DNA from 4 places in the Oceanobacter antarcticus genome. Region 2 is predicted to be linked to each of the others. Evidence: predicted binding sites of a transcription regulator. Region 2 holds the regulator's gene; each other region holds the start of a gene.
What was found. The regulator LexA, encoded in region 2, represses DNA repair genes until DNA is damaged. The targets are predictions, from matches to a motif close to TACTGTNTANNTANACAGTA.

Region 1 (3,169 bases), on a different contig from region 2:
TGAATCTGATCGGTATTAAATCCGCGATAGCTCAGAAAACGGTAAACTCGCGCCTTTTCTTTCTGATCCGCAAGGCGAACTCTGGCAAGTTCGCCACTCACTCCAAGTTTTTTAGCCGCTCCGGCTCGGGCCAATTCAAACCAGTCCAGCTCACAGCCTTCAAATGCCGTGCGCACGATGACGTCTGCTACGCGTCTCTGGCGTAGCTCCTGCTGAATGCGTAATGGCCCCTGCCCTCGTTGAAATCGGGTGCGCAAAAAAGATCCGGTAAAGCGTTCGTCGCTTTGCCAGCCACGCTGGGTAAAGTCATCAAGAATATCATTCAGTAATAATTCGAAGCGCAGCCGCTCATCGCTGTCAATACGGTCATAAAAACGACGGGTCAGCTTGCTGTGTAATTCGTCGCGGCTGTGCTCGCGGCGGGACAATAAATCGATACCAGCCTGGCGCAGCTGCGGTCGCAGTTCAGCCAGGCTGATGGCAGGTAATAAATCAGTCAGCTTCGACTTCTTCGACATTGTCGTTGCCAGCACTTTGATTCAGGTTGGGAACAACGATCAGCTGGGCACGAATGCCGGCTTCAATTTCTTCGGCGATTTCTGGATGCTCTTCCAGATAGGCCGCCGCATTGGCTTTACCCTGACCAATCTTGTTGTTCTGATAGCTGTACCAGGCACCGGCTTTCTGCACCAGCTCACACTTCACACCCAGATCAATAATCTCGCCCATGTGGTAGATGCCAGAGCCGTACATGATCTGGAATTCGGCCTGTCTGAACGGTGGCGCAACCTTGTTCTTGACGACTTTGACTCGGGTCTCGTTACCAATGGCCTCGTCACCCTGCTTGACCGAGCCGATACGGCGAATATCGAGACGCACGGATGAATAGAATTTCAGCGCATTACCACCGGTCGTGGTTTCCGGGCTACCAAACATCACGCCGATCTTCATGCGAATCTGGTTAATAAATATCACCAGACAGTTGGCATTTTTGACATTGCCGGTGATTTTACGTAACGCCTGAGACATCAAACGCGCCTGCAGACCCACGTGGCTGTCACCCATCTCACCTTCAATTTCAGCCTTCGGTGTCAATGCTGCCACTGAGTCAATCACGATGACATCGACAGCACCGGAACGTACCAGGCTGTCACAAATTTCCAGCGCCTGTTCGCCGGTATCAGGCTGGGAAACCAGTAAACTGTCCAGATCAATACCCAGCTTTTCAGCGTACAAGGGATCCAGGGCATGCTCGGCATCAATGATCGCAACCGTCTTGCCCTGCTTTTGTGCCTGCGCCATGGTCGACAAACAGAGGGTGGTTTTACCTGAGCTTTCCGGGCCATAGATTTCAACAATACGGCCCATGGGCAGACCACCAATACCAAGTGCAATATCGAGTCCGAGCGAGCCGGTAGAAACAGCCGGAATTGCTTCACGAGGCTGCTCGCCCATCTTCATGATGGCGCCTTTGCCAAACTGGCGTTCGATCTGACCCAGAGCAGCGTCAAGGGCTTTTTGTTTGTTCGCGTCCATTGAATGTCCTCTCATCGCCAGCGTATGAAATCCACTGGCTGATCCGGAAAGTTTTACTGTAAATTTGACCAGTAGTTAAACACAATTTCCGAACAGCGCCAAGCCAGCAAATTATTTTTTACTGGATGTATTCACAGTTTTTTAGGCTTGCTCCAGCCAACGGGTCAAGCCCCTGATGGCATGTATAACCGCTTGCTGGCGTACGGCTGCACGGTCACCGTCAAAATGGCAACACTCGGCACTAATACGCCGATGGTTACCCCAGGCAAACCAGACAGTGCCCACAGGCTTGCCCGGGACCGCCCCCCCCGGCCCGGCGATGCCGCTGATAGACACCGCAACATCGGCACGGCTATGACTCACCGCACCGGCGACCATTTCCCGCACCGTCGCTTCACTGACTGCACCATCCACCACCAGCGTTTCTTTCGACACCCCCAGCAGCTGCATTTTGGCTTCGTTCGAATACGTCACAAACCCGCAGTCAAACCAGGCAGATGAACCTGGCAAGTCGGTACAAGCAGCCGCGACTCCACCCCCGGTACAGGACTCCGCAGTCGCCAGCCGCCAGTGGCGCAGCACAAGTTGATTGGCAAGGTCTTCCGTCAGGCTGTACAGATTCATAGTTTTCTCCAGATGCCCCCTCCAGTGTAACGCTTTGCAAGATGCCTGGTTAGAGGTGATGAATCTGACAAGGGAAACGTTTTTGACGTTACTGGATGCCAGCGACAGGACGTTTGTGGCGACAATGCCAGAGTCTGTTGGAGTCTTGTTATTTTCACAACTCTGCCCTATCAATCAATGGCCTATCAAAGAGAGCATGCTGTACGGTAAAAAAAATAGCATAGGATCCTTGTATGTCGGATCCTTGTATGAAGTATGGCGGAAGACTCAGCTTCGGAGAGCTGATGTTTGGCTATTAGCCGCTGCCGCAGAATTCCGCCGCAGGGTTTCCGAAGGCAGTTCGCCAATGTGCTGACGGTAATAATGGGCAAAGCGGCCGGGATTGGAGAAGCCGTATTTCATCGCTACCTCCGTGACATTACGCACGATACGGGGATTGGCATTCAAATCCTGGAATACGCATTCAATCTTGAGCTGGCGAATAAATTCACCGAGGGTACAACCCAATGTCGCCTTTAGACGGTTATACAGGGTACGGACACTGACCTGGCAGTATGCAGCCAGCTCAGAAACCTCCGGTTCATCAAGAATCGTTTCCAGTACGCGCTGGCGCAATTGATGTACCACACGATCTCCGATAGGCGTGTTAGCGATAAAACAATGACCCGGTTCCTGCCACAGTTGCAGCACCAGGGCATAACACACCCGCAGCTGATAATAATGAATATGCTCGTGGAAATATCCGGGGCTGTACTGCGGCTTCACCATGTCCCGAACCAGGCGCTCAAGCTCTGGTGACCGACAAACGGGGATATCCTTGTGGCAGCCACGCCATAACCACCCCATCCCCATTGCCGCCTGTTTTAACTCAGCCACGGGTAGCATCAAAATACTGACAAAGCCGTCGCCGTCTGGTACCAGCTGCATACGAGACCCCTCTGACACCACCAGAATGTCACCGGCTTGTAATTGGTACGACTTGCCAGAGCAAGACAACTGATGACTACCC
Region 2 (3,169 bases):
GTTGTTATCTTAATGAGCTGGCGCTGGCTGCCGGGGTAACAAACCGGGTTGACTCGCTGACTCAGTTATTGCAACAAACCGCGCTGGTCACTGGGGATATGCGTCAATGGCAAGCATTGTCAGTGGATACGTTCAGTTGGTTTTGTCGTTTTTTGCAGGTCGTGGAGCAGCTCGGCTGGCCGGATACGCAGGCGGTGGATTCGTCGCTGGCGACGGAAGTGTCCGGGTTGATTGCGTCGTCAGCTAGCAGTGATGAAGACGATAGTGTGTCTCACTGGTTGGCAAGTTTTCATCGGTTGATTGATGAGCAGCGCGCCAATCAGCGCGAATCCTGATCTTTACTCGGTTTCCACGGGTGTAGTCTGCCCGGATTTCCTGTTTGATGTGATGCTTGTAACGACGAGCGAGTGTGCCGCAATACAAGGGTGGCACGCTATGTTTCGCGTGTGTTCGCTCCGGTTATGTTAAACTCGTTGGCCATTTTTCGTGAGACGGTATATGGCACGCTTTTTCGAGATTATTGAGCTTTCCAATGGGGATGTTGCGTTGCGTCGGGCTGATGAGCAAGACGGCGATGCACTGATGCGGATTCACTTTTCAGAGGATGCCAAGGCCAGCTTGAGTGAGCACCATATGGATGTTGCACGTGTCATGCTGGAAGCGGGTGTCCGCAAGGTCAGTGAGCTGTCTGGTATGGATGTCGACGATGACTTTGATGTAGCAGAGCATACGTATTCGCTGCATTAAGTCACGTGCTGATGATCGACCATAAAACGGGTAGCCTTGCTGCCCGTTTTTTTTTTGCGCTGAATAATCTCAGGGGTTTTGGCGAATCTGTACCAGCACGACATGACTGCCACTCTGGCGTGCCAGCTCACGGAGTTGTCGACGTTGATGTTGTTTTATATTACCTTGCCATTCGATGATCAGATGGCTGTTGCCGCTGGCGAGGATCCGTTGGCACAACACTTTCTGGGTATCTGCACACAGATCAATATGAACCACGGGTGCCTTGTCGAGATTCATACTGGCCAGCCATTGTTTGTTCAGCGTCCGGTTCGGGCTTAGCCACATCAGCCAGCGATCGCTGGAATTGCAGTGGGCCAGCATGGGCAGTAACTGCAGCGGCTGAATGGTGCTGTCATCCGATACAATCACCTCGGTCAGGCTGCCAGACGGTCTTGGCCTGGTCTCCACTGGTGCGGCATTCGTAAACGGCAAAGCGGGCTGACGATCGACTGGCAAGCTGAGTTGACGCATACAAAACCTCGTGAATGGTGACTACCCTGTGGTATCTGGCTGGGATGTACAGTTAGTGATTGCGACGAATAACGCCGACATACAAACCTTCGATATAAAACTCTTGCTGGCGCAGGTCGACGATAATCGGGCCGTAATGTTCATTTTCTGGGTGCAACAGCACCTTGTGACGATTTTTTTCAAGACGTTTGACGGTGACTTCGTTTTCGACTCGGGCGACGACGATCTGTCCGTTGCGGGCGCTTTCACATTTGTGAACGGCAATCAGGTCGCCATTAAAAATACCGGCGTTTTTCATACTGTCGCCTTGTACTTGCAGCAGATAGTCAGCGGCCGGTTTGAAAAAATTGGCGGGCAGGTTGCAGTACTCTTCAATATGTTCCTGGGCCAATATGGGCTCACCCGCTGCCACGCGGCCAACAATAGGCAACCCTTCCTGCTCGGAGCTGAGGATCCGAATGCCTCTGGACGCGCCAGGCATGATATCGATAGCGCCTTTGCGAGCCAGTGCTTTCAGATGTTCTTCCGCCGCATTGGGGGATTTGAAGCCAAGCTCCTTGGCGATTTCTGCTCGGGTAGGTGGGAAGCCGGTTTCCTCCAGTGCGGATTTGATCAGGTTGAGTACCTGCTGCTGTCTGGCGGTGAGCTTGATCATAAAGTTTCCATGTCTGTTTATCTGTACAGTGGGTGTGAATATATACAGTAAAAAATACTGTGTAAACCCACAGTGGTTGATATTTGCAGTGCCGGCTTGTTGTCGGCGGCATCGGCTGTGGGTCATTCTGAGTTCCTCTGGCAACTGCTGGGTTCCAGTGGGAGTGACCCGGCAGGCTTGCAAACCGGCTTCGTGATTCGACCCCATCCGAAAGTCCCAGCGGGCACCGAATTAAATAGATGGCACCTTCAGCAACGCTCGCGCAGCGCTGTGCAGGATTAAATAGATGGTTCCAAACGGCTGCTGATTAGGTATTCCCAAATTAATTCTCATTTTGCGAATCAAAACTGCATTTTCGGTTTGAATATGAAAAGTGAATTTGAAAACACGCAGGCTTGTTACGAAATAATATCTTTGGAATCTCTCTGGTTAAATATTTATCTAATTTTTTTATTCCTTATAAATCAATTAGTTATAGGGGTTTTAAAGGTTTTTTTGTCATTGAATTTAATGCTGTTGTTGTTTTTTTGAAAGTTGGCACACCCACTGCAATACCTCTTGTAACCCCGAAACAAATGCTGATTGCAAATCGGTCGTTCATGGGGGGTGGCTCAAGATGAAATGCTTTAATGCTTTTCCCAGCTAATAAAAAACTAATATTAAATGCACTGAGGATTACCTTATGACCACTTCAATCAAGTCGCGTAAAACCAAGCAAGGAGGTTTCGTTATGACCTCGGAACTGGTACTGCTGGTGACCACCATGGTCGTCGGTTTGACGGTTGGCCTGGTGACGATGCGCGATGCACTCACCGCAGAAATGGAAGATGTTGCCGAAGCCATTGGCAGTCTGGATCAAACCTATGCCTTTAATGGCATTGTCAACGGTGAAAAAACGGCCGTAATTGAAGGTTCTGTTTATGGCGATGCACCGGATGTAAATGCTGGCGACAATACCGAGTTCACCTTTGTGACAGCAACACCTCTGGAAGGTGGTACCACGACTGCCAGCACCGGCTCGAGCTCTTCCGCTTCCGCTGCGACGCTGACCGCACCTTGATCATCTGACCTGTCTGGCTCTGGTCTCCTGACCAGGGCCAATGTTCATTCGGCTATTGCTGAGGAGATTGGTTATGAAACGTACATTAAATGGCAGTGCTATTATCGGTCTGACGGTGTTTGCAGTATCGTCCCTGCTGACAGCAGTATTAGGATATCGGCAGGTTGATAAACTGAATTATCACGCGGTTCTGG
Region 3 (3,169 bases), on a different contig from region 2:
GGCGCATGTCGAAATCTTCACCACCGAGGAAGGTGTCACCATTAGTGGCCAAAACTTCAAACTGCTTTTCACCATCAACGTCAGCGACTTCAATAATGGAGATATCGAACGTACCACCACCCAGGTCGTAAACCGCGATGGTACGATCACCACTTTCTTTATCGATTCCGTAAGCCAATGCCGCAGCGGTTGGCTCGTTGATGATACGTTTGACTTCCAGACCAGCAATTTTGCCGGCATCTTTGGTCGCCTGACGCTGGGAATCGTTAAAGTAAGCCGGTACGGTAATAACGGCTTCAGTCACGCTTTCGCCGAGGTAATCCTCTGCGGTTTTCTTCATTTTCTTGAGGATTTCAGCAGAAACCTGTGGCGGTGCAAACTGTTCGCCACGCACTTCTACCCAAGCATCACCATTGCTGGCTTCAACGATCTTGTACGGCACCATTTTGATGTCTTTCTGAACCACATCATCCTTGAAACGACGGCCGATCAAACGCTTGACCGCGAACAGGGTGTTGTGCGGGTTGGTGACCGCCTGACGTTTGGCTGACTGGCCAACCAGCACTTCGTCGTCGGCATAAGCGACGACGGAAGGCGTGGTACGATCACCTTCAGCGTTTTCAATCACTCTGGTCTTGCCACCATCCAGGATCGCCACACAGGAGTTGGTGGTTCCCAGGTCAATACCAATAATCTTACCCATGATAAATCTCTCCAAAACTCGAGCAGTGATCACTGCTTGCTTGTCTTTAAACCAATTGCAACGAAGACCGTTGCCATGTATTTGCCTATGACCTGTATATGTGTCCGAAGCTGGCGCTTTCAAGGCATGGCGTTAATTTTTTGCAGTCAATGCAATCAGGCATTTTCATCAATAGCAGGAGCAGCCTTGCTGACCACAACCATCGCCGGACGCAGTAAACGACCGTTCAATACGTAACCCTTCTGCATCACCGCGAGCACAGAATTGGGTTCGGCGTCGGCACTTTCGATCATCGTCATGGCTTGATGGTGCTCGGGATTAAACGGATGCCCAACCGGATCCACCACATCAACATTAAACTTGGCCAGTGCCGACAAAAACCCGCTCAGGGTCATCTCGATACCTTCACGAATAGCCTTGGTGGCTTCTTCCTCTGGTGCTGCTGCCAGACCTCGTTCGAGGTTATCCACAACGGCAACCATTTCATTGGCAAATTTTTCCAACCCAAACTTATGAGCTTTTTCTACATCCAGCTCCGCACGACGACGCACGTTTTGCATCTCTGCCTGAATGCGCAATACCTGCTCTTTCAGATCAGCGATTTCTTGCTGGGCAGCTGCCAACTGCATTTCTGTATCGGCAATGCCAGCAGCGGCAGGTTCTGCACTCGCTTCGGTTTCGATCGCTACTTCAGGCTGAAGATCTTCGTTTTGCAGGGCTTCGTCCTGAATCTTTTGCTCGTCTGACATGAAATATTCCTCTCGTCGAAAAATGGCGCTCGCAGCTATATGGGGTTCCGCTCGTCGGATTCAAGGGCATAACTTGCAGAGAATTCAAACTGTCACTTGACAGTAATTACTACTGTATATAAAAACACTGGTTATACGTTCAGATAAAGGAGTTATTCCATGCTCACCCATCTGTCTATTCACCAGTTTGCACTGGTCGATCACCTCGAACTGGAATTCCAGCGAGGCATGGCAGTCATCACTGGTGAAACCGGTGCAGGCAAGTCAATTCTACTGGATGCGCTCGGCCTTGCACTGGGCCAACGGGCCGATGCAGGCATGGTCAGACATGGAGCTGAACGAGCGGAAATCTGCGCCAGCTTCTGCCCCACACCCAATGCCCGCAACTGGCTGACTTGCCGGGATATACCTGACGAGGAAGATCTCATATTGCTGCGCCGGGTGGTCTCTGCTGAGGGTCGTTCCCGTGGCTATATCAATGGCCGCCCGGCTTCCGCCAATGATTTACGCGAATTGTCGCAGCACCTGATTGAAGTTCACTCCCAGCATGCGCACCAGCGCTTACTGGAAAAAGACGCTCCGCGCCAGATTCTCGACGCCTTCGGCAATCTAAAACCCCTGGCGACAACCGTGGCTGACTATTTCCAGCAATGGCAGCAACTGCATAAACGACTGCGCCAATTGCAGGAAGAAAGCAGTGAAATCCAAGCCCAGCGACAACTGCTCAGCTATCAGGTTGAAGAGCTGCGAGAACTGGCCATCGGCGCGACCGAACTGGCCGACCTTGAGCTGGAACACAAACGCCTGGCCAATGCTGAATCGATGTTATTAGGCGGACAACAAGCACTGGCAGCCAGTACCGGAGATGACAGCGATGGTCAGGGTGCGGCTCAAATGGCCTGGATCGCCTATCAGCAACTGGCGCGTATTGACGATCAGCACAGCAGTCTGGTTGAAGCACGCGATCTGATGCAGCAGGCCCAAATACTACTGGAAGAAGCGGGCAACTCCTTACGCCACTATCTGGATCAGGTTGATATTAACCCTCACCGCCTGCAGCAAGTTGAACAGCGTCTCAGCGATATTTTCAGCATGGCACGCAAACACCAGATTCAACCCATCCACCTGTACGATCACTGGCAGCAGCAGGAAGCCACTCTCGCGGAATTAAGCCTGTCAGACGAAGATCTCGCGGAATTGCAAGCACGAGTAATTACCTTTGAAAACCGCTACATCACCGAAGCGCAAACGCTCAGCAAGGCCCGAATCAACGCAGCAACCAGGCTGGATGCTGATGTATGTAGCCAATTTGATGCAATGGCGTTGGGACGGACACATTTCGAAACCCGTATAGAACCCTTGTCAGCTGCAGAATCCGGCAAACAGGGTCTCGACCAGATCCAGTTTATGGTGCAGACCAACCCAGGCATGCCAGCGGGGCCACTGGCAAAGGTGGCATCAGGGGGGGAACTGTCACGTATCAGCCTGGCTATCCAAGTGGTTACTGCCGCAACCAGTGATATATCTTGTATGATTTTTGACGAAGTGGACGTCGGCATCGGTGGCGGCACGGCAGAACGGGTTGGCCGCCTGATGCGATCCCTGGGTGAACGAGGACAAGTTATGTGTGTCACTCACCAACCTCAGGTGGCAGCGCAAGCCCATCAACACTTTCTGGTCAGCAAGATTTCCGGTGATGAGTATACCCATACCCGGA
Region 4 (3,169 bases), on a different contig from region 2:
TCAGCATCATCCATCGACATTTTGTGCGGGAATAAGCCATCTTCCAGCCCGGTAAGCACCACTTGGGGGAACTCCAGCCCCTTGGCAGAATGCAGCGTCATCATTTGCACCGCATCTTCATGCTCATCGGCCTGACCTTCACCCGCATCCAGGGCAGCGCTATCGAGAAATTGCACCAGCAGACTGGCTTCTTCGTCATCACCACTGCCTTCAAAAACTCGGGCAGCATTCACCAGCTCCTCCAGGTTTTCCACTCGAGCCTGGCCCTTTTCGCCCTTTTCCTTGCGGTGATGTTCTATCAGCCCCGTCTGGGCAATCACTTGATCCACCAGCTCGTGCAATTCTATGTCATCAATCCCGACACACATCTCGTCAATCAGCGTCATAAAACCCGTGACGGCAGCACCAGCCCGTTTCGGCAAGCCCCCCGTTGCAGTCACCTCGGTACAAGCATCCCATAACGAGCAGCCCTGATCTCGGGCGATTGAACGCAAGGTATCCAGAGTTTTTTCACCAATCGCACGGGTCGGTACGTTAATCACCCGCTCCATCGCAGCATCGTCCTGCCGATTTAACAACAGTCGCAGATACGCCATGGCATTCTTGATTTCCAGTCGTTCATAAAAACGCTGGCCACCATAGATGCGGTAGGGAATACCCGCCCGCAGCATGGCCTCTTCCAGAGTGCGCGACTGGGCATTGGAGCGATAGAGAATGGCCATGTCGGCCCTGGCATGGCCTTTTTTGGCCCAGCTGTCTACCAGGTCGGCGATGTAACGGGCTTCATCTTGCTCATTAAAGGCGCGGTACAAGCGGATAGGGTCACCCTTTTCACCCGTTGTATGCAGTTGTTTCCCCAGCCGTCCGCTGTTGTTACTGATGACGGCGTTGGCGGCATCCAGAATCGTCGCCGTTGAGCGGTAATTTTGTTCCAGCTTGATCATTTCCGCTCCAGCAAAGTCCTGCTGGAAATTGCGAATATTACCGATGTTAGCGCCTCGCCAGCCATAAATGGACTGATCATCATCCCCTACCGCCATCACAGACACCGCATTGCCTGCCAGCAAACGAATCCAGGCGTACTGAATGTTGTTGGTATCCTGAAACTCATCAACCAGAATATGGCTGAAACGTTGCTGGTAATGCTGCAGCAACTCCGGGTTATGCAACCAGAGCTCATGAGCTCGCAGCAGGATTTCACCAAAATCGACCATACCGTTTTGCTGGCAGTTTTCTTCATAGACCTGGTAAAACTGCTGCAAGGTACGGGTAAAAGGGTCGGCGGAGGGAATGACGTGGGCGGCACGCCGCCCTTCATCCTTTTGTTCGTTAATAAACCACTGCATCTGTCGCGGTGGATAGCGGCTATCATCGATATTGTTCGCTTTCATCAACCGCTTGATCAGCCGCAGCTGGTCATCACTGTCCAGGATCTGGAAGTATTGGGGCAAACGGGCTTCACGCCAATGCTGTTTCAGCAAGCGATGAGCCAGGCCATGAAACGTACCCACCCACATGCCGCTGACCGGCACATCCAGCAACTGCTCCAGACGGCCTTTCATTTCCTTTGCCGCTTTATTGGTGAAGGTCACCGCCATCAAGGCAAAAGGCGAGACATTTTCAACCTTGAGTAACCAGGCAATGCGATGTACCAGCACGCGGGTTTTGCCCGAGCCTGCGCCTGCCAGTACCAGCTGATGGGGGGATTGCGCAGCCACCGCATTACGCTGGCCATCGTTTAATTGATCTATTATCAGTGAAGTATCCATGCCGCGAGTCTATCAGATTGCACCCGTTGCGGAAGGTGCTGATCAACAAATCCCCTGTTTATCCGTACAGCAGGATATTTAACAGGACGATGAGGGAGAGGCACTCTATAATCTGTGACCAAATTTCAATTATTCGGACTCATTATTGTGAGAAACAGCCCGATTCTGGCCGAAATATCTGCAGCCATACCCAACTTGCGCAAATCCGAGATCAAAGTGGCGGAATACGTGTTGCGGTCGCCACAGCAAGTGATGCACATGCGCATCGTCGACCTCGCCCAGGAAGCCCAGGTAAGTGAACCAACCATCGTCCGGTTTTGCCGTGGCATCGGCTGCAACAGTTTTCAGGAATTCAAGGTTCGCGTCGCCCAGGAAATGGCTATTACCAACAACATTGGTCAATTTGCCATCGCCACAGACGACAGCATCAGTAATATTTGCAGCAAGATTGCCGACACCACCATCCAGCGACTGCATCAAGTCAAATCGCAGCTGAAATCAGAACAGGTAGGGGTCGCTGCCAATGCCATCAGCATGGCCACCCGTGTCGAATTTTATGGCTATGGTGCCTCTGGGGCCGTCGCTATTGATGCACAACACAAGTTTTTTCGGCTGCAAGTTGCGACAGCGGCTTACAGTGACCCTCATATGCAAGCCATGTCCGCAGTGACTCTGGGGCCTGAAGACGTCGCTGTCGCCATCTCTCAAAGTGGCCGCACCAAGGATCTGCTCAATTCCATTGCCCTGGCCCAGCATCATGGTGCCAAAGTCGTTAGCCTGGCGCCCGCCAATACTGCGGTCAGCTTGCAAGCCGACTACCCGATTCATATCAATATTGAAGAAGACACCGAACAATTTACTCCGATGACCTCCCGTATTGCCCACCTGATGGTGATCGACATGTTGGCTGTCGCCGTCACACAGCGCCGAGGCCCCGAGTTTGCTCGCCACCTCATCAATATCAAACGCAGCATCAAGTCATTGCGGCTGGAACAGGGTAACGAACCCTTCAACCCGAAAAATATTATCGGTTAAATAGCTAACCGGTTGGCAGATACATCAATCCGGGTCATTACTGTCATTCGACTGCAACCTGGGAAATCAAAAATAGTCATAGCCCTGCCAAACCAACCCAAGGAGCGTGACGATGGAAGCTGCAATCAAGTTTGAGACTCATGAACAGGTTGTGACGTTTGACCCCCAAGGTAATGTAGTGGTCAACAAAACCAGCAAAATGCCCGCCAAAGTAGTCGCACGCCGAGCGATTGAAGCGTATAGCGAACGCAAGCATCTGGAGCAAGACCTTGATGATCGCTATTACGATTTTATCGACCTCTGATATTTTTTTTGTCCGGCGGCCCTGCAGCCGGACTGCCGTCCCCACTAGCAATAATATCCAA

Region 1: recA (recombinase RecA) is a predicted target of LexA. The motif match lies at 1,591-1,610, and genes of this name have one in related genera.
Region 3: recN (DNA repair protein RecN) is a predicted target of LexA. The motif match lies at 1,563-1,582, and genes of this name have one in related genera.
Region 4: uvrD (DNA helicase II) is a predicted target of LexA. The motif match lies at 1,822-1,841, and genes of this name have one in related genera.

The regions. Positions count from the first base shown of each region.
Region 1 is NZ_JBBKTX010000027.1:33,508-36,676, reverse strand. It holds gene WG929_RS17945 (regulatory protein RecX) at 1-518, opposite strand, end outside; gene recA (recombinase RecA) at 493-1,536, opposite strand; gene WG929_RS17935 (CinA family protein) at 1,678-2,160, opposite strand; gene WG929_RS17930 (AraC family transcriptional regulator) at 2,428-3,169, opposite strand, start outside.
Region 2 is NZ_JBBKTX010000005.1:129,341-132,509, reverse strand. It holds gene WG929_RS05700 (DUF6586 family protein) at 1-335, shown strand, start outside; gene WG929_RS05695 (hypothetical protein) at 499-747, shown strand; gene WG929_RS05690 (cell division inhibitor SulA) at 817-1,260, opposite strand; gene lexA (transcriptional repressor LexA) at 1,313-1,915, opposite strand; gene WG929_RS05680 (hypothetical protein) at 2,598-2,975, shown strand; gene WG929_RS05675 (CpaB family protein) at 3,049-3,169, shown strand, end outside.
Region 3 is NZ_JBBKTX010000014.1:14,631-17,799, reverse strand. It holds gene dnaK (molecular chaperone DnaK) at 1-703, opposite strand, end outside; gene grpE (nucleotide exchange factor GrpE) at 859-1,452, opposite strand; gene recN (DNA repair protein RecN) at 1,612-3,169, shown strand, end outside.
Region 4 is NZ_JBBKTX010000013.1:44,796-47,964, forward strand. It holds gene uvrD (DNA helicase II) at 1-1,769, opposite strand, end outside; gene WG929_RS11555 (MurR/RpiR family transcriptional regulator) at 1,917-2,804, shown strand; gene WG929_RS11560 (PA3496 family putative envelope integrity protein) at 2,917-3,108, shown strand.